2 linked regions of the Alkalihalophilus pseudofirmus genome follow. The protein of the gene in region 2 binds, or shares a complex with, the protein of the main gene of each other region. Links are inferred from orthologs where the notes say so. Each region holds a gene or a part of one and is shown on either strand. Other genes may lie near its edges. The genes, in order: dnaB and dnaG.

Region 1 (15,291 bases), 2.9 Mb from region 2 along the record:
ATGGAGAATGCGTATTTAAAAAAGCTGAAAGCCTTAGTTCAGGAAGAACAATCACCAACAAAATCAAAGCGAAAGTAGTATATGAACTAAGGAACGAATTCCCGGTGAGTCGAATGTTGAAAATAGCCAAGATGCCTAGAAGCACTTACTATAACCTTGTTAAAAAATGGAGCCAGCCAGATCCTGATCGAAAATGGAAAAGAAGAATTGCATTCATTTACCATAAGCACTTTGGTCGATATGGCTATCGTCGTATTACAGACCTCCTTCAGGAAAAGGGATATGCGATTAACAAAAAGAAAGTGCTTCGAATGATGAGAGACCTAGGGCTTAAATGCCTTGTACGAATGAAAAAATACAAATCATATAAAGGAGAAGTTGGAAAAGCAGCTCCAAACATCCTAAACCGTAACTTTAGAGCCGAGAAGCCTAATCAAAAGTGGGTGACAGACATTACGGAATTTAAATTGTTTGGACAGAAGCTCTATCTGTCTCCACTATTTGACCTGTTTAACGGCGAACTGATAACCTATACGCTCCAATCAAGACCAACGTATGATTTGGTCGATACGATGTTGGACCAAGGGTTAAAGCACCTAAATAAAGGCGATGATCTCTTGATTCATTCTGATCAAGGTTGGCACTATCGAATGGCCCCTTACGTAAGGAAACTGAAAGAACATAACATCACACAAAGTATGTCTCGAAAAGGCAACTGTCACGATAATTCTGTCATGGAAAACTTTTTTGGAATCCTGAAATCGGAGTTCCTTTATTTAAACGAATTTGATAGTATTGAACACTTCAAAGAAGAGTTAGAACAATACATCTATTACTACAACCATGTGAGAATTAAATCAAGATTGAACCGGAAAAGTCCAGTAGCTTATCGACTCAGTACCCAAAAAGCTGCTTAAAAAAGTGTCCAACTTTATGGGTCCAGTGCATGTAGCGACGAGGAAGCTCCCGGGCCGCCCGCGGAAAGCGTGTGCCTGCAGCGGAAATCAACAACTACTGCAGGTGGTACTTATTCAGTAGAAGCGGGGTCGACTGTTATGTTTTCATATCCCATTCAGTTAAACACTTTGATGTCGAAGCCTATTTTTAATTGTATCTAGGCTCCGGGCGGCATGCTTCTTTCGTCATGCCTTCGTTCTAGGTTAACGAACTTATTATATTCCTTCACAAAAGCTAGCTCAACGGTGCCGACAGGGCCGTTACGCTGTTTGGCTATAATGATTTCGATAATATTCTGATTCTCTGATTCTTTATCATAGTAATCATCACGATATAAGAACGCAACGATATCAGCATCCTGCTCAATACTTCCAGATTCACGAATATCAGACATCATTGGTCGTTTATCTTGTCTCGACTCTACGCCACGAGACAGCTGTGACAGGGCGATTACAGGGACCTCTAGTTCACGAGCAATCGCTTTTAGGGTACGAGAGATTTCTGAAACTTCCTGTTGACGGTTCTCGCCGCTTCGACCGTTTCCTTGGATCAGCTGTAAATAGTCAATCATGATCATACCAAGTCCCTGCTCCTGCTTTAGACGCCTGCACTTAGCACGAATGTCATTAACCTTCACGCCTGGAGTATCATCTATATATATACCAGCTTTAGCAAGGCTGCCCATTGCCATCGTGAGCTTCTGCCAGTCTTCTGCTGTTAGAGCACCTGTACGCATTCTCTGAGCATCAATATTTCCTTCCGCACAAAGCATACGCTGAACAAGCTGACTCGCTCCCATCTCTAGACTAAAGATAGCGACATTCTCGTCTGTTTTAGTGGCTACATTTTGAGCGATATTTAAAGCAAAAGCGGTCTTACCAACAGAAGGACGAGCGGCCACAATAATTAAATCATTCCGCTGAAACCCTGCTGTCATATTATCAAGCTCAACAAACCCAGTCGGGATCCCTGTAATGTCTCCTTTTTGGTTTTGAAGCAATTCAATTTGATCATACGTTTCAACGAGAACGTCTTTAATGGAAATAAAAGCACTTGTATTTTTGCGCTGGGCAACATCTAAGATCGTTTTTTCCGCATCATCGAGTATCGCATCAACTTCATCCTCGCTCGTATACCCGTCCGCTGCAATATTCGTCGCTACCTTAATTAGACGGCGCAGCACTGATTTTTCTTCAACAATTTTACTGTAATATTCCACATTAGCTGCCGTCGGTACGGCGTTTGCTAAGTCACTTAAATAAGCTACTCCGCCAATATCATCAAGCCATTTACGGTCTTGCAGCTCTGAAGTTACGGTTACTAGGTCAACCGGTTCACCTTTTTCTGCCAACTCAAGCATCACCTGATACACGCGCTGGTGCGCGGCCCGGTAAAAGTCTTCAGGCAGTAAGCGTTCAGATGCGGTGACGAGTGCTACATCAGCTAAAAAGATCGCACCGAGTACCGCTTGTTCGGCTTCTATATTTTGCGGCGGGGTACGATCAGCAAATAAATCACTCATGGCACTACTTCCTTTCTATAAAAAAAATAAATATAAAAATAAGAACGAATATAAAAAAATGAAAACGGTCTGACCTTGCTAGGAATTGCAAGATATTCTTGGCACCTAGAGAGATCAGACCGTCTAAAGAAAAGCGTATTTCTTTATTTATTCGCTTTCTACTACGTGAACTTTCACTGTTGCTATCACTTCTGGGTGAATTTTAATAGGAACATTCGTATACCCTAGTGAGCGAATAGGGTCGTTAAGCATTATTTTACGCTTATCTACCTTCATTTTCATACCGGAAAGTGTTTCCGCTATCTGTTTTGTTGATACGGCACCGAATAAACGGCCGCCTTCTCCTGATTTGGCTTTAATTTCTACCGTTAAGGCTTCAAGCTCTTCTTTGTATTTTTTCGCAGCCTCAAGCTCTTCTGCGGCTTTCTTCTGCTCGCTGTTTTTTTGGGCTTTAAGATTAGCGACATTTCCTTTTGTTGCTTCAACCGCTAAGTTATTAGGAAGCAGGTAATTACGCGCATATCCTTCAGATACATTCTTTAACTCACCTTTTTTTCCTTTACCTTTAACATCTTCTAAGAAAATAACTTTCATCTTATTGTCCCCCTTCTAAACTTTCATCTATGGCCTTCTCTAGTTTCTCTCTCGCCTCTTGGAGAGTAACACCTTGTAATTGTGTAGCAGCATTGGAAAGGTGTCCTCCGCCTTCTAAACGTTCCATAATGACTTGGACGTTCACATCACCCAGCGAACGGGCGCTTATGCTTACCATATCATCTTTTCTCTTTGAAATCACAAAGGATGCAGCTACGTCTTTCATTGTAAGCAAGGTATCAGCTGCTTGAGCAATGACAATCTGGCTTAAGCTCTCACTTTCATCAGCTACAGCAATCGCCATTCCCTCGCGATATACCTCTGCATTCTCAATCAGCTTAGCACGCTTTACATATTGGTCCATGTCTTCTTTAAGCAGCTTTTGAACCAATGTTGTATCCGCCCCGTTTGAGCGGAGGAATGACGCCGCATCGAAGGTTCTTGCACCCGTGCGCACAGCAAAACTCTTTGTATCTACAATAATTCCGGCAAGGAGCGATGTTGCTTCAAGCCTGTCCATCTTAAGCTGCTTCGGCTGGTATTCCAGCAGTTCTGTAACCAATTCTGCTGTCGATGAAGCATAAGGTTCCATATACACAAGAACAGGATCCTCAATAAACTCTTCACCGCGTCTATGGTGATCAAGGACAATGATCCGGTCCACTTTAGGAAGCAGCTTAGGTTCCATCACAAGAGAAGGTTTATGCGTATCTACAACGACAAGAAGTGTGTCATCTGTCACATAATCTAGAACCTCATCTGGTGTAACAAATTGCGACCAAAGATCCTCATGACTTTCAACTTCTTCCATTAACTTTTGAACATCGTGGTTAATATCACTCGGATCAAGGACGACAAAGCCTTCCTTCCCATTTACTTCAGCAATTTTCAAAACACCAATCGCAGCACCAATTGAATCCATATCCGGATTTTTGTGGCCCATTATGATGACACGGTCACTTTCAAGGACAAAATCACGCAGCGCGTGTGAAATGACCCTTGCTCTAACACGTGTCCGTTTTTCCATTGCATTTGACTTTCCACCATAAAAGCGGACTTTTCCGTTCTTTTGCTTGATGGCTACCTGGTCTCCGCCGCGTCCTAAAGCCAAGTCTAAACTTGACTGAGCAAGCTTTCCTAGCTCGCGCAAGGAGGTCTCACCCGTACCCACCCCGATACTAAGAGTAATAGGAACTTTTTCTTTGCCTGTCAGCGTTCTAATTTCATCGAGCAGATCAAAGCGAACTTCCTCAATCTGTCTGAGTGATTTATAGTTCATAATTGCAACAAATCGGTCAGAAGCTGTTCGTCTGAGCAAGATATCATTATCATTTGCCCATTTATTTAAAGCAGAAGTGACCTGGCTCATGAGCCGGCTCCTCACTTGATCTTCCATTCCTTGCGTCACTTCATCATAATTATCTAAATAAATAAGAGCGACAACCGTTTTTGTGTCCTCATATAATTCTATTGTCTCTTCCTTTTCTGTTACATCTTGAAAATAAATTAACCTCTCTGTCGGTTCAAACGTAACATGATAAGACCTTGACCCTAAAGTGATCACATCACCTTCAACATTGTCTTCAATCATCGGAACCAGCTCATCATGTAAATCGTCCAAGCTTTTATCAATTAAGTCATCAGCAATATGTTGGCCTATAAAGGGATTAACCCACTGGATGATCTTATCATCATTATAAAGGAGAATTCCTACAGGCATCTTCATGACTGCCTCTTCCCCCGCCTTATTTACACGGTAGGAAAGCGTTTGGATATACGCTTCTAAATCACGTTCAAACGCAAAACGCGCTTGTGACGTGTAGATGGCTAGCACACCTAATATAAATAAACCTATGACGCCAACCTGCCAGTGATAGATCATCAGCACACTGCTGAAAATCACCGCTACGGCAAATAGGGCAATTACGTGGTAGCCATGCCACCGCTTCATTAAGAACTTCGGCATAGTGTCAGCTCCTATTTTTTCTCGCTTTTAATACGTTTACGTAGATCAAAGCCTAAATCAATAATCCCTAGAATACGAATAAGCTGTGTCAAAGGGTTTATAATCAATGTAACAATAACAATAATAATTGGAAGTGCTTTGTTAACTTTTTTATGGTAACAATAATAAAATATAAACGCAAAACCTTGGACCATCATCACAATCTCAAGCAGAGGCAGGAGGTTCCATACAATAATGTACATCGTTGAACCTTCTTCTTGTCCTACTAACAATAAAATCATGACAATTAAGTAATACCATAAGAATGACTTAGGGAACTGCCAGTCTCGAAACGGAGGAAATTTTTCAACCTTTGTACCAAGCCTGCGTAAAATAAGTGTGGCAAGCAGTACTGTTAAGACAGCTAAAGCAATCCCGCTCATAATAATCATAATCGGAACTAAATGGACAATCATATCTGCCATTTCATACATAGGTGCTAGTGAATCAGCAGGATCTTGTCCAATTGTGATCAATGTAGATTCTGCAAGACGAATCTGCTCGCGCAAGAGATCTGACATAAAGCTGATTGGATTCTCATCCATAACTAATGACAGCCCCACATAGACAAGCAGCATATTTAACATATATATTAAACTCCCGCCAATTAACACATTAAAAGGTGCTAACTTCCGGCGGTATAACTCACCTATCACAAGTCCCGCGCTTCCAAAAAATAATGCCCCAGGTACTCCAATAACACCTGCGATCATAAAAGAAAGCAAAATCGCTACAGCAACAAGCATGAATCCTGGCTTCAACCCTCTTCTTACTACAAATAAGATAAAAGGAAGCGGCAGGGCCCACATCGTAAGATAAGCAGCGAATGGAACATACAGCGTAATGGCTAATAAACTGACAAAAAGAGCTCCGAGTATTGCTCCTTCTGTTAGTGTTCTCGTTTGTTTCACACATTCACCTCATTTATCTTTCCAACCAACCATCAACCTGCTTACAAGCAAGGATTTTTGACAGTTTCTCATATCCTTGTCTATTTTAGCGTAATTGCGAGGAAAATTAAAGCTCTCAGCCAAACACTATCCTCTAATCTCTTATTCATCATCTTAATCGATCAGAAGAAAATTATGCATAGACTAAGTGATAAAAGCAAAGAAACAGCAGCACAGACATTGAGTATGCGCCTAAAACAAAAAGCATGGTAGAAGCTCTACCATGCTTTTATAAATTATGCTATTAGTTAACATCATTTACATACGGCAATAAAGCGATTTGACGAGCACGCTTGATTGCTGTTGTAAGTTGACGTTGATACTTAGCAGACGTTCCAGTTACACGGCGAGGAAGAATTTTTCCACGCTCAGAGATGAAACGCTTTAGAAGATCTGTATCTTTGTAATCGATTTTCGTAATTTTGTTTACAGTGAAGAAACAAACCTTACGACGCTTTGGACGACCACGACGAGCCATTAGACAGCACTCCTTTCAATAGAAATGTTTTATAATTCATGCTTCTTTTTCGTTAAATAAGCAGAAGAGGCATTAGAATGGTAAATCGTCATCCGAGATGTCAATTGGTTTGCCATCATTAGCAAAAGGATCATCGTTAAATCCGCCAGATTGACGATCTGGTTGTTGATTCTGCCTGCTATAATCGTTTCCACCAGTTGGTGCTCCGCCTCCTGCATACGCATTTCCTTGTCCTTGACTTGCTCCTCTTGGTTCTAGGAATTGCACACTTTCCGCTACAACTTCTGTAATAAAGACACGACGGCCTTCATTGTTGTCATAGCTTCTAGTTTGGATTCGGCCGTCTACACCAGTCAGGCTGCCTTTTTTAAGGTAATTAGCCACATTCTCAGCAGGTTTACGCCAAACAACACAATTGATGAAGTCTGCTTCGCGCTCTCCTTGCTGGTTTGAAAATGTACGGTTTACCGCGAGCGTAAAGTTCGCTACTGCTACTCCACTCGGCGTATAACGCAGCTCTGGATCTTTCGTTAAACGTCCAACTAGTATGACACGGTTTAGCATCCGTACCCCTCCCACTTTTTCATTAATTATTCTTCGTCTTTAGTGATTAGGACACGAATAACGTTGTCGTTAATCTTGATAAGACGGTTAAATTCTGCAATCGCTTCTGAGTTAGCTTGTACACTTAAAAGCACGTAGAAACCTTCACGATAATCGTTGATTTCGTATGCTAAACGACGCTTACCCATCTCTTCAACCTTTTCAACTTCAGCACCATTTGATGTAAGAACACCATTAAAGCGTTCGATAATCTCTTTGTTTGCTGACTCTTCTAGGTTTGGAGCGATGATGTACATAATTTCGTACTTACGCATTCCGGTCACCTCCTTTTGGTCTAACGGCTCCATTTAAGGAGCAAGGAGCAAAACTCATCTAATGAGTCATTTCACTCGCATTAGTAGATTATATCAGAATGAAAGATAGGGTGCAAGCATCATCTTGGTAGAAAAAAGAGTTTTAACAAATGAGAAATGCTTATGCACCGCTCCTGAACGATACTTCGCTTTTCATTTAACAGTTGGTCCTCTTCAATAGTCTCCGTCTAACATATTTGTTGATTTTCGCTGCAGGCAATCGCTTTCCGCGGGCGGTCCGGGAGCCTCCTCATCGCTACGCTCTTGTGGAGTCTCCCCTGGCCACGCACATGAGGCCACTGATAAACCCATGGTTTTTTTAGTGGCCTGAGGAAATGATCAAAAAAATAAAAAATAAGGGCAGTTTCTTCTCCGGCCGTGGAGAAGAAACTGCCCTTTCTCTTGATTATTACGACTCTTTTTGGTTCTTGAGTCTCAATATTCTTTTTAAATTGACGGCGAATATGGTGGTGGCCGCTTGTATTTGCATACCAAATAGACCCGAGTAATTCGCTTTTTTATACCCGTGCCGGTTTTTTAATTCGCTGTTCTTCGCTTCTATTTTATACCGAGACTTTGATAGTTCTTTGAATCTCTCTGTTTCTTGAAACGCTTCTTGCTCGGTGTGTTCAGTTGATTTAACTGTTACGTAGTACGACTTTGTTTTAGCCCCTTCTTTGTAACATCCCTCTTTCAGAGGGCAAACCTTACATTTTTCTACGTCGAAGAAATAACGGTATCTAGGATTTTTATTGTGCTTGGTACAGCCATCATATTTCTTTTGAATGGCTAGGTGTCCTGCCTTACACATATATGTACCAGCATCTTTATTAAACTCAAACTCATCATTCTTACGTGATCCATTAGTAACTAGAGGGTGAAGTTTTGAGACAAGCTCCATTTTGTGTTCGTTTGTGAAACGGATATTTTCTCTTTCGGAGTAAGCTGTATCAGCGATAATGGTATCTACGTTTACACCTGCATTTTTTGTTTTGTCCACGAGTTCTCTTAGGTATTTCCCGTCATTTTTTTCACCTGATGTAATGACCGCAGCGGTAATAATTCGTTCTTCATTTGTCATGGCAAGGTGAGATTTATATCCAAAGAAAGAAGTGTCTTGAGATTTAAATCCTGTTCGTGCGTCAGGGTCCTCCGATTGAATCATGTTTTCTTCATAATCCTCGACAACTTCTTTTAAGACATTAAGCCTTTCTTTCACAGCGGGTACTTCGACACTTTTTGAGCTTTCTACAGTAGAGATGACCTGTCGGCAGTACTCTAATTCCTCTTGAAGGTCATTAGATGTAGGTTTGTCAGGGAACTTCCCTTGCATCGACTCATCTACACGATAGACTGCTTTCCGAACATTTTTAGACTTTTCTTGTAGAAATTCTTTCGGTGATTTTTTATTAAAACAAGCTCTCGTATGAGTCGCATCAAGGATAATAGTGGGGTCTTTAAGGATATTATGTTCTATAGCGATCTCAACGCTCTTCCCAACCAGCATATCTAATAAACCCTCATCTGGAAGACGGAGTTTACGGAATTTCGTTAGGGAACTGGGGTCAATGACACCAGCTTCTGGAGCCAAGTCTAAAAAGAATTTAAATGACATGTCGTACTTGGAGCGTTCCACTACATCAACATCTGACAAATCAAAAATAGTCTTTAATAAAAGGTATTTAAACATGCGGATCGGAGAGATCGCATTACGACCATTCGTCAAACAATACTTGTCTTGGAGTTCGTCCATAATGAAAGAAAAATCCACGAGTTCATTCATTTGACGAAGCATATTGTCTTTAGGTACCACGAGATCATAGAGTCCCATATATGGGCTAAGAGGGATCGAGTCTTGTCCTTTAATCATTTCAACATCACCTATACCGTTATTAGTACCTTAATTATATAGGAAAAAGAGAGTGGTTGGCCGAATAAATTCGGCCAACCACTCTCTAAAAAACAAAAGAACTTTTTCAGTGGCCTCCACGCACATCCCGCAGGAGTCGATTACCTTCCGCCCCAATCAACGGAGGAAGGATGTTATATAGTGCACCCTCATCGAACTTGTTCGTTGCTCAGTGATTTAGTAAACGAAGGACGGTTCAGAATTTGAACTGAGCCTAACTAAATCGCTCCACATAATCATCACAAAATCCAATAACCCAGCAGATGAACTATACGTAGACTCCTGCGGTGCCTAGAGCAGGGCTGAGATCCCAACAGGGCCAATGCCCGAGGAAGCTCAGCAGCTCATCGCGGAAAGCGAAGTATCGTTCAGAAGCGACGACTATGCTATAACCCATGTTTGAAGCACTTTATGTTAGGTAACTTTTGAGAGAAAACTAAATTATCCGCTAGGCTATTACATAATGTAATAACCTAGCGGATGAACTATTCAGGAGCGGTTATAACCACTGCATCTTATTCGTATCTATTGTTCATTAAACATTAAAGCGGAAGTGTACTACGTCTCCGTCTTGTACTACATACTCTTTTCCTTCTAGACGAACTTTTCCGCGCTCTTTGGCTACTGCCATTGAACCGGCATCAACTAAGTCATCATAAGATACAACCTCTGCACGGATAAATCCACGTTCAAAGTCTGTGTGGATGATTCCTGCTGCTTGAGGTGCTTTTGTTCCTTTGCGGTATGTCCATGCACGTACTTCTTGGACACCTGCAGTGAAATAAGTTTCAAGGCCAAGCAAGTTATACGCTGCACGAATTAACTGGTCTAAACCTGATTCTTCAATGCCTAGCTCTTCAAGGAACATTTGCTTTTCATCGCCCTCAAGCTCAGCAATTTCAGACTCAATTTTCGCGCAAACTACGATCACTTCACTGTTTTCACCAGCTGCAAATTCCTTTACTTGCTTCACGTAATCATTGTCTTCAGGAGAAAGAAGATCTTCTTCACTAACGTTAGCAACATATAGTACCGGCTTACTTGTCAGAAGGTGCAGCTGCTTAACGATCTTCTCTTGTTCTTCTGTAAATTCAATGCTTCTAGCTGGCTTTTCTTCTTCAAATGCATCACGAAGAAGCTCTAATACTTCAAGCTCAGCAACTGCTTCTTTATCCCTTGTTTTAGCTAACTTTGCCACACGGCCGATTCGCTTTTCAACTGATTCAAAATCAGCTAAGATCAGCTCTAAGTTAATCACTTGAATATCATTAAGCGGATTTACGCTGCCTGATACGTGAGTAATATTGTCATCAGCAAAGCAACGAACAACATGAGAAATAGCGTCAACTTGGCGAATATGAGATAAAAACTTGTTTCCTAGTCCTTCGCCTTTACTAGCTCCTTCTACGATCCCTGCAATATCTGTGAATTCAAATGCAGTAGGTACTGTCTTTTTAGGATCCACAAGTTCTGTTAACGTTTGTAATCTATGATCAGGCACTTCTACAATCCCTACATTCGGGTCAATTGTACAGAATGGGTAGTTTGCAGATTCTGCACCTGCTTGTGTAATTGCATTAAAAAGTGTTGATTTCCCTACGTTTGGTAATCCAACAATCCCAGTTGTTAATGCCATAACGGCTCACTTCCTTTATTTATCAAATTCACATAGTTATCAAATATACACCCTATGTGATCATACTCTCTTAATATCCCTACCAATTATAGATACAGACCCACAAAAAAACAAGGTTATGATCATGAATCACTACCTTGTTCTGAGAATTATTTATGAATTTGGCGCCTTCTCTAAAATCCGTTTCAATTTTTTTGTAAACTCTTTTCTTGGAAGCATGACACTATGCTGACACCCTAAGCATTTAATTCTAACATCCATTCCCATGCGTATGATCTTCCAGCGATTCTCTCCGCACGGATGCTGCTTCTTCATTTCTACGACATCCCCGAGTGCAAATTCTTTATCTGTCATCCTAGGCCCTCCTATCCAAGCTATCCATTTTGTTGCTTAGTATTATACACCAAAACGACCTTAGACGGGACAAGTAAACCAAACTAGGAAGCAACTATTTCACACTGGCTGAATGGTTTAAAATCGGATAAAGCAAGATGCTTGCAAACACATATAGATTCAACACGCCATATAGAGGATACAAAATTGCAATTAAGGTTGAAAAACCAAATGTTGTAAGAGGCGCCATTAACGAAATGAGGAATAAGGCAATCAGCCACGCCTTCCCCTTTATATATCCTCGTAAGCGAGAGATGAGACCGAAAACCCCTGCTGCTGCTGTCGTATAAATAGCCATCCACAATAAGCCTGACATCACAATGACCATAAAATAAGGATAGTGCTTTAAAATAGCAAATAAAGGAATCTCGTAAAGCATAATATCACCAGCTACTTGAAGCAGTGATTCGTTGTATAAAAAGGAAATCCCTCCAAGAATAAGCCCGCTCCCTAAACTCGCTACCCAAATTTCACCCTTATGGCGAATTTCACCTCCTACGGCTGCAAGTACAGCTACAAGAGGAAGAATATTTAAAGATGTAAAAGTTAACGCGGCCGGCCAATTATGCTGCTCATCTAATCGAAAAGAGATCGGAAACCCTTTTAACGTCTGAAAAGCAACCAACACACCAAGTAAGCAGACGATTAAAACAGGAATAATGACTGCATTCATTGACGTCATTCCTTTTGTATCCCATACAAAAAGCAGTACGACACAGCCTCCGATAAAAACAATTCCTAACCAATATGGAAGATGAAGCACCTCAAGAGTAGCACCGCCCCCAGCAAGCATTATTACTGTTGTCGAGAAAAGGTAAAGAACGATCATAAAATCATATAGTTTAGTAAGCCTCTTCCCCATCAGTACATGTAAGATCGGTAAATAATGTTTAGACCGTTTTTGATAGCTGATCCCCATAATGATCGCTGTACAAATCGTAAATAAGAGTGCAAATAAAAAGATGGCTAGTCCGCTTTCGGCCCCAAAAAACTCCCATAACTCGCGACCAGAAGCATACCCAGCCCCAATCATCGTACCTATAATTAAAAACATCCATTTAAACCCGCCTGACCACATCCCGCACCCTCCTCTCCTTCATTGCGTGAAACCTATGAATGACCTCCATATAGGTATTTTTCTAAATTTTCACAATCTATTTTCACAACTATACGTATAGAAAGGAAAAAATATCCGTATACTGCTACTACTATGGCAAAGGAGCCGATGTTATGAGTACAAACCATCGCCTTTTCGGAAAAAGTTTGACCCCTATTCGAGTACACATGGATGAAGATGATGCCAAATCAACACTCATACACAATCTCTTCACTCATACAAATGAGCTCACCCGCCGCGAACTTGTTATTGTTTGTATCGGAACAGACCGCTCAACTGGAGATTCATTAGGTCCATTAATTGGTACTAAATTATCGGAGAAAAAGCTGCAGCGTTTTCATGTGTATGGAACGCTTGAGAAGCCAGTTCATGCCGTTAACTTGGCTGACCGCTTGAAGGAAATCGAACAATCGCATTACCGGCCTTACATTTTAGCCATTGATGCTTGCTTAGGGCGAGTGAACAGTATTGGAAAGATCTCACTTGCCAATGGCCCTGTTCAGCCAGGGGCTGCCGTTAACAAACAATTGCCGGCTGTTGGTGATATCCATATCACCGGAATCGTCAATATCGGCGGGATGATGGAGTATTTTGTGTTACAGAACACTAGATTGTTTACCGTTATGAGAATGGCTGATACGATCTCTGATGTCATATACTCTGTAGATCAACAACTGCCGCACCGAACAAAGCCAACGTCTTTACTCGAAAACTTAAAGCCTAATATTTTTCTCAAAACAAAAAAAGAGACACCTTTTTAAACGGAGCTTCCGTCTAAAGGTGTCTCTTTTTGATCTCCTATTAAATTAAATAAATGCCCGTAACTAATACTGCAACCACAAGGATACTTGGCAGTAAATTAGCCACCCTTATCTGCAAAACTCCTAAAATATTCAACCCGATAGCAACAATCATCACTCCGCCTGTAGCTGTCATTTCTACAATAAACATATCCATCAGCTCACTAGGAACATAAGCATTAATTTGAGTTGCTAAAATTGCTATCCCGCCTTGATACAGCACGACAGGTATGGCTGAGAAAATAACTCCTATACCTAAGGTGGAAGTGAAGATAATGGCTGAAAATCCATCAAGCATCGCTTTTGTATAAAGAACCGAATGATCTCCGCGAAGTCCGCTGTCAAGTGCACCGAGTACAGCCATCGCCCCTACTACATAAATAAGAGTTGTCGTGACAAATGCCTTTGCTACCGACCCCTCTTCTTTTGAGCCGAGCTTCCTTTCGATAAAAGCACCCACCTGATTTAATCGCTTTTCTAAATCTAATTTCTCACCAATTAATCCGCCAATGACTAAACTTCCGATAACGACTAAAAACTGTTCGCTCTTAAGTCCCATGTCAATCCCTAACACGACAACTGCCAAAGCGATTGCTTGCATGACAGTCGTTTTCACTCGCTCTGGTATCCCTCTCACTAACAATCCAATACAAGCTGCCACTATGATGGCAAGTCCATTTACAAGCGTCCCAGTCAACACCATCTCTACACTCTCTCCTACTCTTCTCTAAAATGCTTGCTCTATCTCTATTAATGCCTCTACTAATTGTTTGACTTCGTCTTCTGTATTATAAGGGCCAAAACTTACACGAACGAGCCCTGTATCAACGGTTTCAAGTGAATGATGAGTCATTGGTGCACAATGAAGGCCTGCTCGTACGGCCATTCCGTAATGCTCATCTAAAATAAATGCCAGCTCATGACTTTCCACCTCTTTTAACCGGAAGGAACAAACGGCTAATCGTTGATGTAAATGAGCAGGACCGAAAACTTCTGCTGTTTCTAGCTTCCTAAGCCCTTCTAAGAACAATGCTAAAAGATTTTGCTCGTGTTGATAGACCTCATCAATTCCTCGCTTTTTAACATCTTTTAAAGCGGCGAGTAATCCTGCAATCCCCGGTGTATTCAATGTCCCTGCCTCATAACGATCCGGCCACTCAGACGGCTGAGTACTGCTCTCTGAGTAACTCCCAGTGCCTCCGTGCATAAGGGGCAGAAGCTGATAATCATGCTTAGAAATGAGGACCCCTGTCCCTTGGGGTCCTAATAAACTTTTGTGGCCTGCAAATGCCAACAGGTCAATTCCGTCTCTTTCCATATCAATGGACAAGGTTCCTGCTGTTTGTGAGGCATCGACAATAAGGATGGCACCAACCTCTTCGGCAATCTGCTTCACCTCTTTTAAAGGAACAATAGCGCCCGTCACATTAGAAGCATGTGAAACAATAATTGCTTTCGTACGCTCTCCTGCAGCCTCTCTCATCTCATCGATTGAAATGATGCCATCTTCATCCGGTTGGATATACGTAACCGAAATGCCTCTTAGCTTAGCAGCCTGATGCAGGGGCCTTAAGACAGAATTATGTTCAAAGGCTGTTGTTACAATATGATCCCCTTCTTCAAAAGGAAACCCGCTTATCGCCTGATTCAATGCCATCGTTGCGTTCTGATAAAACCAAACATGCTTGCCATTAGGTGCATTAAAAAAGGCAGCTAATTCGTTTCTTGCTTCCTGAATCACTCGGCCTGCTCTTTCAGCGAGCTGGTGTCCGCCCCTTCCAGGATTAGCCGCATATTCATTCACCGCTTCTATCATCGCTTCCCCTACAGCTTTTGGCTTAGGATAAGACGATGCGGCGTGATCAAAATAAATCATAAAGACTCTCCTTTTTGCTTAATCCTGATATCTGCTAGAAAAAGAAGCCATCATAATTGATGACTTCTCCATTTATTCATGTTCTTAGTCATTTTAACACTTAAGATTTCTCAGATTTCAGCAAAGCTAAAATTCTT
Region 2 (15,214 bases):
CTCATAATCGAACTTCTCAACAGCCTTAATTAATCCCATATTTCCTTCTTGAATTAAGTCAAGGAACAGCATTCCACGCCCTACGTAACGTTTAGCAATCGATACAACAAGACGTAAGTTAGCTTCTGCTAGACGACGCTTCGCCTCTTCGTCTCCTTGCTCAATACGTTTTGCCAGCTCAATTTCTTCTTGAGCAGAAAGAAGGGGAACACGACCAATTTCTTTTAAGTACATACGTACAGGGTCATTTATTTTAATACCCGGGGGTACACTCAAATCATTTAAATCAAACTCTTCTTCTTCTTTTGCCGCTTGCTGAAGATTAGGAACATCATCAGACTCATTCAGGATCTCTACACCTTGCTCTCCAAGGTATTCGAAGAATTCATCCATTTGATCAGAATCTTGGTCAAATACAGCTAATTTCTCTGTAATTTCTGTATAGGTTAAGACCCCTCTCTTTTTCCCTACCTCAACTAATTGTTCTTTTACTTGATCGATGGACAATTCACCTTCCGCTAGCGGGCGTAATGGTTTCTCTGCCATTCGATCCCCTCCTTCCATTGTTCACAACCCATTAGGCATAATCCTCATTACAACGAGTTAATGAAGTTGTTTTTTCATTTGAATAATCTCCATTTTTAACTTTGCAGCTGCAACGGGATCATGTTCCTGCTTCATAAGTATTTCTTTCTGTTGTATATCTACCCACTTTGGGTAATTTTCAATCTGTTTCATATAATCGATTAACTCTTGTTCCGAACATTCTTCATTAACCGACAACATAGCAAGCTCTGAGGCAACCCTCATAAGATCTGGATCTTCTAGACGATTCACAAATTGACTCGGGTCAGCTTCATTACCTTCACCGTAATAGGCAAAAAGATAAGCTGCAATGGCATGATGCTCATCAACGTTAAACGCTCCGCCAATCCGCTCCTGCACTTGTTCTGCAATTTCTATATCCCGCATCATATGAGCAAGAAGCAGCCTTTCTGCATTTTTGTATGCAGGGAGAAGTTTTTTTTGATTAAGAGCTTTTGTCGCATGCCGTTTAATCGGCTGTTCACTTTTTCCTGCCTGCTGCTGTTTTTTTGCACGATAAAGTTGAAACTGCTCTTGTTTTAATGCTTCTAAAGAAAGAGAAAATTCATCTGCAAGCTGCCTTAAATAGTGATCTCGTTCTACAGCCCTCTTCAAAGACGAAATCTCCCGAAGAACCTCTTCGATATAGCGCAGACGTTCTCCTTCATCCTGCAGATTTCTTCCTTTTCTTAAAAACCGCATCTTAAATGCCATTAATGATAAGCTTGCCCCTATTACATCCGTTTTAAAGCGCTCTGCTCCAAATTCTCGGATGAAGTCATCGGGATCAAGTCCTTCAGGCATCAGTGCAATTTTCACGTGACAGCCTGCTTCTTCAAGAATTGTAGCTGACCTGAATGCAGCATCAACCCCGGCTCGGTCAGAGTCATAACAAATGGTTATATTTTCTGCATTACGGCGTAATACTTTGGCCTGCTCTTGAGTTAAAGAGGTTCCAAGTGTCGCTACTCCATTAGTTATACCTGCCCCCCACGCTGCTACTACATCCACATACCCTTCAAAAAGGATGGCAGCATTTTCCTTACGAATGTAAGGTCTCGCTAAATGAAGGGCATACAACGTATTGCTTTTGTGGAAAATAGGGGTTTCCGCACTATTTAAGTATTTGGGCTTATCCGAACCAATACTCCTGCCGCCAAACGCAATGACTTTTCCTTGGTTATCCCATATCGGAAACATGAGCCGATTTCTAAATCTATCATAATAACCGTTATCAGATTCCCTAATTCCAAGCAATCCAGCTTTAGCCATCATCTCAAGTGAAAAGCCTCTCTTATCTAAGATGATTTTAAGAGAATCCCACCTGTTTGGGGCAAAGCCTATTTGAAAGTGTTCAAGCTGTTCTTTTGTGAATTTTCTTGTTTTAGCATATTCTCTGCCGCCTGCACCTTCTTCTGTTAATGTAAGAACATGGTGGTACAGTTTAGATGCAAGCTCGTGACCATCGATCATCATTTTTGTAGGCGAATGACGGTTTGTTTCCCCTTGACTTTGAACGGGAAGATCAATATTTGCTCTTCCTGCCAGGTCTTTTGCAGCATCTACAAAAGTATACCCCTCATGTTCCATCAAAAAGGAAAAAACGTTTCCGCCTGCCCCGCAGCCAAAACAATGGTAGAGTTGTTTATCTTGAGACACAGAGAATGATGGTGACTTCTCACCATGAAAAGGACATAAGCCTATATATTGACGGCCTTGCTTCTTGAGTTGAACATAGTCACTGATAACCTCTACAATATCAGTAGATTTGCGAATCTGTTCAATTAACTCTTCGGGTATTCGACCACTCATATTAAGCATCACCATATTTCTTTCCTGATGAGTGTAATATATGTTCGAGCTTTTTTGCTATTTTCCTGCTTTTTTTGATAAAATCCTTGTAAATTGATGACAAAAAAGTGAGCGATCTTCTTCTGTAAAAGCACGAGGCCCTTTTGTTTTACCGCCTTTACGCCTTTCTTTTTGTGAAAGATAACGGGCATCAAGCATCTGCATAATGGTTTCTTCACGATATACATACCCTCTGGGTGATAATACATCGACCCCTTTTGACAAAAGAATAGAAGCTAATGCATGATCTTGCGTAACACAGCAATCTCCACGCTTCGATTGATTAAGTATATACATGTCTGCAGCCTCTTTATCTGAATCAACCGATACATGCGTAAACCCATCAGGCACATTCATTTCATGTGCAATCGAGGAAACAAAAACAGCTGATTGGTTAAACTTCTGACAGATCGACACAATTTCCTTTTTTACAGGACATGAATCTGCATCTACAAATACCTTAACAATAAGTTCGCTCATAACTTCAATTCAACATCCTCTTTTAGATTCCTGCAAACATTTTAAAGAATTTCGCTGTTTCTTGTCGAATGATATGAATTGTCATGTTTTTTTTATCAATAAGCTATTTATACACATTCTTCTTTACTATCATTACCAAAAAAACAAGAAAAAGTCTTGACTTTTTAAAAATAATCGTTCTTTTTTTCTATAATCCATTCTTTCTTATACAAATAAGAACACAATTCTTTATTATACGGAACTTTGAATCATTTGACTAGTGGTATTTAATAAACATTACAAATAAGATCATTTTACATAAGAGCGTACAAAGGAAAGGCACCTTTTACCTAAAGGTGCCTTTCTTGGTACTTACTTACGTTGAAACATACTTGAAATAAGATTTGCAGTTTCTTCTACTGCTTTATTCGAGACATCAATGACCGGACATCCAATTCGATTCATTACATCTTCAGCATAGACAAGTTCCTCTTTGATTCTCTCGATATTCGCATAATTAGCTTGAGCTTTTAACCCTAGCGCTTTTAAGCGTTCTGCACGGATATCGTTTAATTTCTCAGGTGAAATTTTTAATCCGATACATTTCTTAGCAGAGATCTTAAAGAGTTCTTGCGGCGGTTCCACCTCAGGGACTAGAGGAACATTAGCTACTTTCAAACGCTTATGAGCGAGGTATTGCGAAAGCGGCGTTTTAGATGTGCGCGACACCCCGATTAACACCACATCTGCTCTCATAATTCCCCTTGGGTCACGCCCGTCATCATACTTTACAGCAAATTCAATTGCTTCTACTTTTCTAAAGTAATCTTCATCAAGACGGTATACAAGACCAGGCTCATATCTTGGTTCTTTGCCTGTTAACGTTTCAATTTTATTCAACATAGGTCCTATGATGTCTACTGTCTCTACATTTTTAGCTGCAGCACGTTCAATCAAATAATTCTTGATTTCAGGTACAACGAGCGTAAATGCAATTAAAGCATTTGCCTGTGAGGCTAAATAAATAATTTCATCAATGGTTCCCGTATCTTCTACATATGGAATCCGGCGAACTTCTACACCCGCACCATTAAATTGGCTCGCAGCAGCTTTAACCACTAGTTCTGCAGTTTCGCCTACAGAATCAGAGACGACATATACAACAGGACGTTGCTTCATTTCTACCATCATGACCTCCTTACATCCGTGCTTCCCTAGATCGTTTCTTCGTTTGCTAAATCTACGAGCAGCGAAGTTATATTTGTTTTAGTGATTCGGCCAATGACCTCGTAGCCAGAACCATAATCGACGTCTTGAACGATAGGCAGTCCATCAATTTGTTTATTAATTAACTTCTTTGCTACTTCAATAATGAGATCGTCTTCTTTACAAACTGTTATATTTGGCATTCTTGTCATAATAATACTAACTGGAATTGATTCTAATGCTTGTTTTCCTAGACTTGCACGCAATAAATCTTTTCTAGACAGCACACCAACGAGCGTTGTTTGTTTATCTGTGACAAACAATGTCCCAACATCCTCTAGGAACATTGTACAAATAGCATCATATACAGAGGATGACTCCTGCACCACAATTGGGCGTGATTGATAATGCCTTACGGTGATATTTTTAACTTTTTCTCCAAGTAACTCTGTACCTGTTTTACCGGTATAAAAATATCCTACTCGCGGTCTGGCATCTAAATAACCAGCCATCGTTAAAATTGCTAAATCCGGACGCAAAGTTGCTCTCGTTAAGGAAAGACGCTCTGCGATTTGTTCACCTGTAATAGGCCCATTTTGCTTCACAATGTCTACAATATGTTCTTGCCGATTTGTGAGTTCGATTGTTTCCACCGCCTTCAACACACAAATGTGTTATGCTTTATCCCCAATATTATATACTATATAGTCAGCTTTTTACACAAAAAACGCTCAAGTACTTAGCTGGTTTTACATTGGTTAGCTAAACACAATAGATTGGAAGTTAGCAAAGGCACGGATTACAGCCGATAATTCAAGCATTTGCGCTAAACGATTACGTTTCACTTTTTCATCTTCTGCCATAACCATAATATGATCAAAGTAAGCATGAATACTTGGCTCAATCGATTGCAGGCTCTTAAATGCACGAGATGCATCCCCTTTTGCCAGAGCAATCTGCACTTCTTTTTGAGCTGACTCATACTGTCTATATAGTTCTTTCTCTTCTTCTTTTTCAAATAGTTCAGGCTTAATTTCTACAGCCGTTTCTGCTTTTTTAGCGATATTCGTTACACGGCTTAGCGCTTCTACGGTTTTCTTAAATGCTGGTTGGGATACTTGTCCCATTAATAGTTCTGCTTTTTTTACGGTTGTTGGTACATGAATCGCTTCACTCGTTAAAACAGCATCGGTAACATCATAACGGATTCCTTTTTCTTGCAATGCATTTTTTATACGAAGTGAGAAGAAGTCCATAACCTCTTTTGTAATATCTTCTCGGTCCCGCTTCAATAAACCGCGCTCCTCAGCAACATCAAGACTTGCCGATACTAAATTATCGATTTTTACATCAAAATCATAATCAGAAATCATTTGTACAATTCCTGCTGCTTGTCTTCTCAGAGCATAAGGATCTTGTGAACCTGTCGGAATAAGACCAATCGCAAAGCATGTGACGATGGTATCTAGCTTATCAGCCAAACTTACAACAGTACATGCTTTTGTCGAAGGGCTCTTATCTCCAGCAAATTTAGGCATATAATGCTCTTTAATGCCTACTGTAACCTCAACGGGCTCACCGATCAGCCCAGCGTATACTTCACCCATACGTCCTTGAAGCTCAGGAAATTCATAGACCATTTGAGTGACAAGGTCAAATTTTGCAATTTCAGCAATACGATCTGCCACTTCTTGCTCGTTAGAATCAAGAGCAACAAGCTTACTGATAGAAGTGACGCCTTTACGAACACGGCGAACCTTATCAGCAATCGATCCCAGATCCTCGTGGTATACAATGTTTTCAAGACGTCCTAACGCATCTTCAATCTTGAGCTTTTGATCTTCTGCATAGAAGAAAGCCGCATCAGAAAGACGTGCACGCAGAACTTTTTCATTCCCTTTTGCGACATTTTCAAGATGCTGATGATCACCATTACGCACCGTTACGAAGTGAGGCAAAAGTTTCCCTTCTGTATCTTCCACTGGGAAGTAACGTTGATGCTCACGCATTGAGGTTATAAGCACTTCTTTAGGAATCTCTAAGAATGCATCGTCATACGTACCTGATAAAGCAGTAGGATATTCAACAAGATTCGTTACTTCTTCTAATAAGTCTTCATCAATCGGAATAACCCAGCCGTTTCCTTCTGTCATTGATTCAATCTGGTTGCGAATCGCGCGTTTGCGCTCTTCTGGTCTAGCGATAACATACTGGCCTAATAAAGCTGTTTCATAGTCAGCAGGAGTATCTAACTTCACTTCCTCCCCTAGGAAACGGTGACCTCTTGTTGTATTGCTTGTTTTGACATCTGTTATTTCAAATGGGATAATTTCTTCCCCATATAGGGCAACCATCCATTGAATTGGACGCGCAAAACGCAGGTCATATTGATTCCAGCGCATGTTTTTAGGAAAATGCATAGAAGTGACAATTGATTTTAAGGCTGGTAATAACTCAACCGTTTTCTTGCCTGCTGTAAACGTCTTAGCATACACATACTCTACACCCTTGAGCTCTTTAAAAAACAGATCATCTGCTGTTACACCTTGACCTCTTGCAAAACCTAGAGCAGCTTTTGACCAGTTCCCTTCCTCATCTTGAGCAATTTTCTTAGCAGGACCCTTTGCTTCTGCTTCTACATCTGGCTGCTTCTCTGCTAATCCTGTTATATAAATGGCTAAACGACGCGGTGTTGAGAAAGCTTCAATTGCATCAAAATCAAGACGCTCTTCTTTTAACCAATCACTCACTTTATTCTTTAATTGATTCATTGAATCTGTGACAAAGCGGGCTGGCAGTTCTTCAAGGCCAAGTTCAAATAAAAAATCACGTTTACTCATTCTCTGCATCCCCCTTTTTTAACATTGGAAACCCTAGACGCTCACGCTCATCATAATAAAGCTTCGCTGCAGTACGGGCTAAATTTCTGACTCGACCGATATATCCTGTTCGCTCTGTTACAGAAATCGCACCTCTAGCATCTAATAAGTTGAACGTGTGAGAACATTTTAAAATATAATCATAGGCTGGGAATACTAGGTTCTCATCTAGTGCGCGTTTTGCCTCTTGTTCATATGTTCCAAACAAGGAGAAGAGCATCTGGCTGTCAGATACTTCAAATGTATATTTTGAATGCTCATATTCAGGCTGTTTAAAAATGTCACCATACGTGAATCCTTCTACCCACTCAAGGTCAAACACATTTTCTTTATCTTGAATATAGGAGGCTAAACGTTCTAAACCATATGTAATTTCAGCAGAAACTGGGTTTGCTTCAATACCCCCTACTTGTTGGAAATACGTAAACTGTGTAATTTCCATGCCGTCTAACCAAACTTCCCATCCAAGGCCCGCACATCCTAAAGTCGGATTTTCCCAATTATCTTCAACAAAACGAATATCATGTTTTAGCGGGTCGATCCCTAGTGCCTTTAAGCTGTCAAGGTACAGCTCTTGAATATTAGTTGGAGATGGCTTCATAATAACTTGAAATTGATGGTGTTGATAAAGACGGTTAGGATTCTCTCCGTAACGACCATCTGCAGGACGACGTGATGGTTCCACATAAGCTACATTCCAAGGCTCAGGACCAATTGTACGAAGAAGCGTAAACGGACTCATCGTACCAGCCCCTTTTTCAGTGTCATACGCTTGCATGATCATACAGTTTTGCTTTGACCAAAATTCTTGTAATGTCAAAATCATTGTTTGGACATTCATACTAATTCCTCCTTAATAGTTCGTAAAACCTAATTTTAAGGTTCATTTCAAGGTTCATTTCAAGGTGAAAGAAACGAGGTAGGATGAAAGAAAAAAACTCTCGTCCTTATGTCGACTTATCGACATAGGGACGAGAGTTTCTCCCGCGGTTCCACCCTATTTATTCACTCAGAAAAACGAAGTGAATCACTTTCACCGTTATGCTCAGGAACGCCTTCCAATTAAACTGCTGCCCTAGCTCTCACCACCCTAGGTTCGCTTTCAACAGGACTTAATTGTACTTCTTTCCGTCAATGCACCATATAATACTAGCATCATACTGAATTTCAGTTGTTGTGTCAATAAGGTTTAAAATCACCCATGCGTTCAAGCTGATCGAGAAATCGTTTTGAACGCAGTGTTACACCAGAATATTCATCATAATAAGCCGAAATAATTAATTTCAACTCTTTTTTAGTCTCATCTTTTAAGGATATTTCCCCTAAACGACTCAAATCAATGTAATAAAACAACCTCAGCAGTCTAGCTGTATGAGGAGTGATCTTAAAGGCATGCTCATCTTTATGGATGCATTTTTTGCAAAGAAAGCCAGCTTCTTTTATAGAGAAGCCTGATGGTACTTCAGTACTTCCGCAATTCGCACATTGATCAAGCTCAGGTGTAATTCCAGCCACTTGCATCATTTTCATTTCAAATATACGCAGCAACACTTCAGGATCAATACCTTCATCTAAATAAAGCAACGTTTGCTGCAATAAATGAAACAACGGTTCATTAGGCTGTTTCTCCTCCGTAAGCTTATCAATTAATTCAACGACATACGTTGCATAGGAAGCTAAAAATAAGTCATTCCTTACTTCTTTATAAGAATGAATCATCTCTGCCTGATTTAACGTCCCGAGACCGTTGCTTTTTTGAAACAAATACAGTCCATGAATAAACAATTGAGATATGGCAGCCAGCCTGCTTTTAGGTTTCTTAGCACCCCTGGCCATCACTCCTACTTTGCCGCTTTCTCTTGTAAATAACGTAACAATTTTATTCGATTCGCCGTAATCATTCGTTCGAATAACAATAGCTTCTACTTTTTGCATCATTGCTTATCACCACACATTCACATTGTGAGGTGCAAACAAGGTCAATGAGTTTGCGCGTCTAACGTGTCAATATTATCAACGTCTTCTTGGCTCACTTCATCTTCATGGCCGCGCTCAAGTTCTTTAATCAGTAAATACGTATCCAAATTGCCAGTCATTGAAAAAACCTTCCAGGAAAAATCGAGCATCTCAATTTCCACCTTTCTCTCAAGACTTAAACGCTCTGTATCTCTAGGTTGACCTTGTTTGCAAAATTCATGTTAGAGAAAAATTGTTAATTTATACACCTTGACAAACAGAGTTGTTATTTTTTTGAAATTCTATTTGTCTTCATCATAATCGTTTCGAAACAAAAACACAATGGCTAGACGCCCAGCCATTGTGAAAGTTGTTTAGATTTTATGTTACAACTTTGTAGCAGAAGAGTGCTTATTTGAAATCAAGCAAAAGTCGCATGCCAGACTAGTCGCTTTCGCTTTTCTTGTCCAACTGCAGCTCCTTGTCCTGCGGGTAAAAACGGTGCATCAATTGAAGTCAAAAAACGCCTTCAAATCGCTTCCCCTCATTTTACCGCATGCCAGACCAGTCGCTTCCACTTTTCTTTTTAATATTCATCTTCTTTGAAGCCGTAGTCTCTGAGGTGGGTTGATTTGTTTCTCCAGTCTTTTTGAACTTTAACCCAAAGCTCCAAGAAGACTTTAGAGCCTAACAGCGCTTCGATATCTCCTCGTGCTCGCTTTCCAACTTCACGAAGCATGCTTCCTTGCTTTCCAATGATAATCCCTTTTTGAGACGTACGCTCCACTATGATCGTTGCTCCGATATAAATCATATCATTATCCCTGCGCTTCATTTGTTCGATCACTACAGCTACTGAGTGAGGGATCTCTTCCCGTGTAAGATGTAATACTTTTTCACGGATTAATTCAGCAACGATAAAACGCTCAGGGTGATCGGTAACTTGGTCACTCGGATAGTACTGAGGACCTTCTTCAAGGTGGTCAACAATTTGCTCCATCAGCGTAGGAACATTGCTGCCTTGAAGGGCAGATACTGGAATCACTTCTGTAAAATCAAACTTCGTACGATAGGTTTCAATAATACCTAATAAATCATCCGGCTGCACTTTATCAATTTTATTGATCACTAAAAAGACCGGTGTTTTTGTCTCTTTTAATCGCTCAATAATAAACTCCTCACCAGAACCAAACGCTTCACCCGCATCAACTACATAAAGAATTAAATCAACTTCACGCAGAGTGTTTTGAGCCACTTTCATCATGAAATCGCCTAGTTTGTGCTTCGGCTTATGAATCCCAGGTGTATCAATAAAAACAACCTGTGATTCATTGCTTGTATACACGCCTTGAATTTTATTTCGTGTTGTTTGGGGTTTATCTGACATGATGGCAATCTTCTGGCCTATAACATAATTTAAGAGTGTAGATTTTCCCACATTCGGTCTTCCAATAATTGAAACAAATCCTGATTTAAATCCTTTTGGTGTGTTATTCATTCATATCCTCCGCTGTAAATGCTCCTGGCAATAATTCTGAAACAGACATTTCATTAATGTCTCCTTTTAAATTTGTTAAGTAAACGGGCGCATTGGGCGGAATTAATTCCACCATTACTTGACGACAAGCCCCGCATGGCGGCACTGGACGGTCTGTATCAGCTACTACCGCAATGGCAGCAACCTTCCTATTGCCCTCCGAGTACGCCTTATATAATGCTGTTCTTTCCGCACAATTTGTTAAACCGTAAGAAGCGTTTTCAATATTCGCTCCCTTAAACACGGTACCATCTTCCATTAAGAGCGCTGCTCCTACCTGAAATTTCGAGTAGGGTACATAAGCATTCTCACGTGCCTCTTTAGCTAGTTCGATTAATTGTTGTTTATCCATTGTTCTCGTCCCTTCTAATGGTCCTCTTGTTTTGAGCGTAATTGTACCAACATTTTCTCTTTATCCACAATCGCTTCTGTCTGTTCATCCTGAACTTCTCTGTCTGGAGGCACAACTACCCCACCAGAAATAATAAATTTTAGACCTTGTTCAACGGTCATATCAAGCTTAATAACATCTTCCTTAGGTACAAGCAGCAGCCATCCAGACGTAGGGTTAGGGGTAGTGGGTAAAAATACATTAATACACTCTTTAGAAGTCACCCGCTGGACTTCTCCCTTCGACTCACCAGTCTGAAAGCCTACCGTGTATAAACCTTTTCTCGGATATTCTACAAGTACAACGTTTTGAAACGATGTACGCTCTTGAGCAAACGCATGAATAATTTGTTCTACCGATGTATAAATAGAGTTAGCAATCGGTATTTTTCTAAACGTCTGATCAATCGAATCAAGTACCTTCACTCCACGTCCTCTTAGTCGAAGCGCACCTACCCATGTAAGCAGGATAATGGTCAGCACAAACCCTATTCCAAGCAGCCGCTCTGAAAAAGGTGTATAGACTCCTAAGAAGTAAATTCGGCTGTCAACGGTAGTAATAATATTTAGTGCTTTTAAAATACCAGTAATAAATGAACCTAAAAAAGAATCTACTAATGTAAAAAGAAATTGGATGACATAGATGGTCGCTATGGCGGGCAGTAAAAAAATGATCCCTGCAATAATATTTTTTTGAAATCTCTTCCACATTTAAAGAGGATCTCCTCTCCTGATTGCGCGCAGAATATGCTAAAAAGCTTTAATTTGATTCATCAAAGAAATTTCTCGAGCAGATGCGGGCCAAAGAGAATGATTCCCATGATGACAGCAAAAATACTATACACAAACACAGCAGATGCAGCAACATCTTTTGCTCTTTTTGCTATCGGATGATACTCTTCAGTCACTAGATCAACTGTTCTTTCGATCGCTGTATTCATTATTTCAAGTGCGAATATACCGCTTATAATTACTAATAAAAACAGCCATTCTAAGCGCGTTAAATCCAGCCAGAAAGCCAGCAAGATAACGAAAGCCGCCAAAGACACGTGCACTTGCATATTTTGTTCATTTACAAACACATGCCTTAAGCCTTGATAAGCATAGCCAAAAGATCTTAACAGGCGAGTAAATCCGCGTTTATTCCTATCTTGTAAGCCCATATGCGCTTAAGATCTCCTCTTGACGTGAGAACATCGCTTTTTCATCTTGCTCTGTCATGTGATCGTATCCAAGAAGGTGCAAGAAACCATGGACCACTAGAAAACCCAGCTCTCTTTCAAAGGAATGTCCATACTCCTCTGCCTGTCTTGAAATATGAGCAACAGAAATAATAATATCGCCGAGTGCATTAGGCATTCCTTCCATAATCATATCTGCTTCATCTTCCACTTCATCATTTAATGCGAATGAAATCACATCAGTCGGAATATCCTTTCCTCGGTACTCTGCATTAATCTCTTGAATTCTCTTTTCATCAACAAACGTAATAGAAAGTTCTACTTCTCCATCTAATCTTTCATATTCTGCGGCACTTGTAATCAATTTCGTCACTATATTTTCTTGTTCACTATTAAGTGTACCCGTTTCATCATGTAGATCAATCGTCAAATTCATTCTTTTTTCTCTCCTTTTTTAGCAGACTCGTCTGGGTACTCAATTCGTTGATGGAATGTACCGTTTAATGTCTCACACATCGTCTGCGCAATTTGGCTAAGCTGCCTAAGGGTTATATCTGATTCATCGAACTGCCCATCTTCAAGCTTGTCTGTTATGATCTTTTTCACTAATGATTCAATGCCTTCTGGTGTAGGATTTTGCATTGACCTAACCGCAGCTTCAACACTGTCTGCAATCATAACGATAGCGGCCACTTTCGATTGCGGTTTCGGCCCAGGGTATCTAAATTGTGATTCTTTTATTTCTTCTTCTGAATCTTGCTTTGCTTTATGGTAGAAAAACTTCAGCAAGCTTGTCCCGTGATGTTGTTCAGCTATATCAATGATTTCTTTAGGCATTTTATGTTCTCGTAAAAGACGCACTCCATCATATGGGTGATCTATAATAATTTTTGCACTCTCAAGCGGTGAAAGCTGATCGTGAGGATTAGCCATCTTTTGTTGATTTTCAATAAAATACTGCGGCCTTTTCGTTTTCCCTAAATCATGATAATAGGCTCCGACTCTGGCAAGCAGGCCGTTTTCTCCAACTGCTTCACATGCCGCTTCAGCTAAATTGCCGACTACGACACTGTGATGATACGTCCCAGGTGTTTCTGTCAATATTTTTCTAAGCAGGGGCTGGTTAGGACTTGAAAGTTCAATTAACCTCGACGGGGATAAAATGCCAAATCCCGCTTCAAAAAACGGCATCAGTCCAATAGCAAGGACTGCAGCAAGAAACCCTGATAGAAAAGCAAAACCAATATGCAGGCCTATCTCAACCCAACCGCTTTGAACTGTTCTCATAAACAGCAGTGAAATAATAGCTAAGATATTGATGAAAGAGACAAAAAATCCCGCACGTAAGATTCTTGAAACTCTTGCCGACTGGCTTAAATAATAGGTTGCCGCAAATGAACTTAACAGCATATACGCCCCGTAAGTAAAGTTAAACGTGCCAACAGATTCATTATTAAAATAAATACTTCCAATCACGGCAAAAAGTACACTAGAAAACAATGAAATGCGTGGATGAATTAATGTAGTTAACAGCATGGCACCAAGTGCTACAGGAACAATAAATCCAATACCGATAAGTCCTATGCCTTCTAACAAGCTGGACATCTTAATAAATAGTAGAGTCACAATAAAAATCAACATAAACAAAACAAGGTGACTGTTATTATGCTGAACCGTTGTTTTCGCTTCCTTTAAATAATAGGCGAGCATTCCTACGATTAAAAGAACTAAAAGCGCCAGCCCGATATATGGATAAGGATTAAAAGAATCATCTAATAATCCAACAACCCTCAGCTGTTCATAGATCTCGTAGTCAATAATCTCTCCCTCTTTAACTAAGAGCTGACCTTCGCGGATCATCACTGGTTCTACGGAGTCACTCGCTTCTTGACGCTGTCTGTCTGTTGCTTCTAAATCATAAATATAGTTAGGGATAATAGCAAATTGTGCAATTTCAATCATGGCTTCAAGTAGTCTATTGCTTACTGTTGAAATCGCAAATTGTTCATCTACTGATTGTTTAACATCTTGGAGGTTGCGAATGGAGATCTGCTCACCCATCGCTTCATATACAGCATTTGCCGTTGCCTCTTGGGCTATACGGAGCTGTGATTCTGTTGCCTCCATTAAAGTCAGGAGCGTTTCTTCTGATAAATCATTGCTTGTCCCAGACGAGAGAACTTCTTGAATATAGGCTAGCTGCTCCTCTCTTTTTTCCTCTTCTGTGGCAGCTTCCTCTACCCCTTCAACCGGTTCCTCTTCTTCAAGGGCAACACGCCTGACTAGTTCAAATATATCATTTACTTTCACCACTTGATTTTCAGCATATTCCCGCTTTAACTCATATACAGGACTGACAGCCTCCGTGGCTTCACTCCGTCTCTCTTCTGTTTCGATTTTGTTTTCCGTCGTAATTGGCGATCGAATATCACGATCGGCGATTTGTGAAAGTCGGATATCTAAGGTCTCCGGAATAATATTTCCAATCATTGATGTATATAAGAAAACAGCCAAAATGATAAATAAAATGGTACGTATGTATCTATGATCGCGTACTCGTTTCCACCAAGGGATCTGATCAATTGAAAATCGTTTTCTCAAGGGCTCTCCCCCCTTCTCATAAATAATCGGCAGTATGTATTGCATTTTTGCAGGCTGATAAACAAGGTGAATGAACAGAGAAGACCCTCGTCAAGCGAGGGTCTTATTGAAGCGTTCACTTAGGTGTGACCACTACTGCTTGCTATTCAACTTTCCCCGTTTCTTTTTCATACGCATCTAAGATTTTCTGTACGAGCGTATGTCTGACAACATCTGATGCTTGCAAGTAAATAAAACCAATATCATTTACTGATTTCAAATATTCTATGGCTACTTTCAAACCAGATTTCTTCCCTTTTGGCAAGTCAATCTGCGTTAAATCGCCATTAATAACCATTTTTGAGCCGAAACCAAGACGTGTAATAAACATTTTCATCTGTTCTTGGGTCGTATTTTGTGCTTCGTCTAAAATGACAAATGCATCATCTAACGTTCGCCCACGCATGTATGCAAGCGGTGCCACTTCAATTGTTCCGCGCTCCATAAGTCTAGTCGTAGTCTCAACGCCTAACACATCGTGAAGGGCGTCATAGATCGGCCGTAAATACGGATCAACTTTTTCCTTTAAA

Evidence for each region.
Region 1: the proteins of dnaG (region 2) and dnaB are in contact, whole or in part, in a crystal structure (PDB 2R6A), measured with the Geobacillus stearothermophilus proteins. The link is inferred for Alkalihalophilus pseudofirmus from one-to-one orthologs. Residues at the interface, in WP_049624496.1 of Geobacillus stearothermophilus: Lys456, Leu457, Leu458, Pro459, Ala460, Asn463, Ala464, Leu467, Leu535, Leu536, Ile537, Ala538, Gln544, Glu545, Asp548, Tyr549, His552; in WP_033016901.1 of Geobacillus stearothermophilus: Ser13, Glu15, Ala16, Gln18, Glu91, Leu92, Asp94, Ala95, Val96, Pro97, Thr98, Ala99, Ala100, Asn101, Tyr104, Tyr105, Ile108.

Annotation. Positions count from the first base shown.
Region 1 is NZ_CP117835.1:4,056,191-4,071,481, forward strand. Bases 298-3,257 are described here. They hold dnaB (replicative DNA helicase), read right to left. Parts: upstream 2,480-3,257; coding sequence 1,115-2,479; downstream 298-1,114. Other genes in these bases: rplI (50S ribosomal protein L9), read right to left, coding at 2,627-3,073; PQ478_RS21110 (DHH family phosphoesterase), read right to left, coding at 3,075-3,257. In the rest of the region: more of PQ478_RS21110, read right to left, coding at 3,258-5,039; PQ478_RS21115 (YybS family protein), read right to left, coding at 5,051-5,989; rpsR (30S ribosomal protein S18), read right to left, coding at 6,273-6,506; ssb (single-stranded DNA-binding protein), read right to left, coding at 6,579-7,070; rpsF (30S ribosomal protein S6), read right to left, coding at 7,097-7,384; PQ478_RS21135 (IS1182 family transposase), read right to left, coding at 7,833-9,293; redox-regulated ATPase YchF, read right to left, coding at 9,868-10,968; PQ478_RS21145 (DUF951 domain-containing protein), read right to left, coding at 11,122-11,322; PQ478_RS21150 (YkvI family membrane protein), read right to left, coding at 11,417-12,439; spore protease YyaC, read left to right, coding at 12,592-13,239; PQ478_RS21160 (DUF554 domain-containing protein), read right to left, coding at 13,280-13,981; PQ478_RS21165 (aminotransferase class V-fold PLP-dependent enzyme), read right to left, coding at 14,006-15,154; PQ478_RS21170 (ParB/RepB/Spo0J family partition protein), read right to left, coding at 15,255-15,291. UniProt on the Escherichia coli protein: The main replicative DNA helicase, it participates in initiation and elongation during chromosome replication. Travels ahead of the DNA replisome, separating dsDNA into templates for DNA synthesis.
Region 2 is NZ_CP117835.1:1,125,653-1,140,866, reverse strand. The notes cover bases 1-2,883. They hold dnaG (DNA primase), read right to left. Parts: upstream 2,398-2,883; coding sequence 604-2,397; downstream 1-603. Other genes in these bases: PQ478_RS05860 (YaiI/YqxD family protein), read right to left, coding at 2,455-2,883; rpoD (RNA polymerase sigma factor RpoD), read right to left, coding at 1-546. In the rest of the region: more of PQ478_RS05860, read right to left, coding at 2,884-2,916; PQ478_RS05855 (pyruvate, water dikinase regulatory protein), read right to left, coding at 3,268-4,083; transcriptional regulator CcpN, read right to left, coding at 4,110-4,754; glyS (glycine--tRNA ligase subunit beta), read right to left, coding at 4,860-6,941; glyQ (glycine--tRNA ligase subunit alpha), read right to left, coding at 6,934-7,821; DNA repair protein RecO, read right to left, coding at 8,160-8,918; PQ478_RS05830 (YqzL family protein), read right to left, coding at 8,960-9,106; GTPase Era, read right to left, coding at 9,523-10,434; PQ478_RS05820 (cytidine deaminase), read right to left, coding at 10,427-10,825; PQ478_RS05815 (DUF502 domain-containing protein), read right to left, coding at 10,840-11,574; PQ478_RS05810 (diacylglycerol kinase family protein), read right to left, coding at 11,637-12,026; rRNA maturation RNase YbeY, read right to left, coding at 12,010-12,480; PQ478_RS05800 (HD family phosphohydrolase), read right to left, coding at 12,477-14,645; PQ478_RS05795 (PhoH family protein), read right to left, coding at 14,788-15,214. UniProt on the Escherichia coli protein: RNA polymerase that catalyzes the synthesis of short RNA molecules used as primers for DNA polymerase during DNA replication.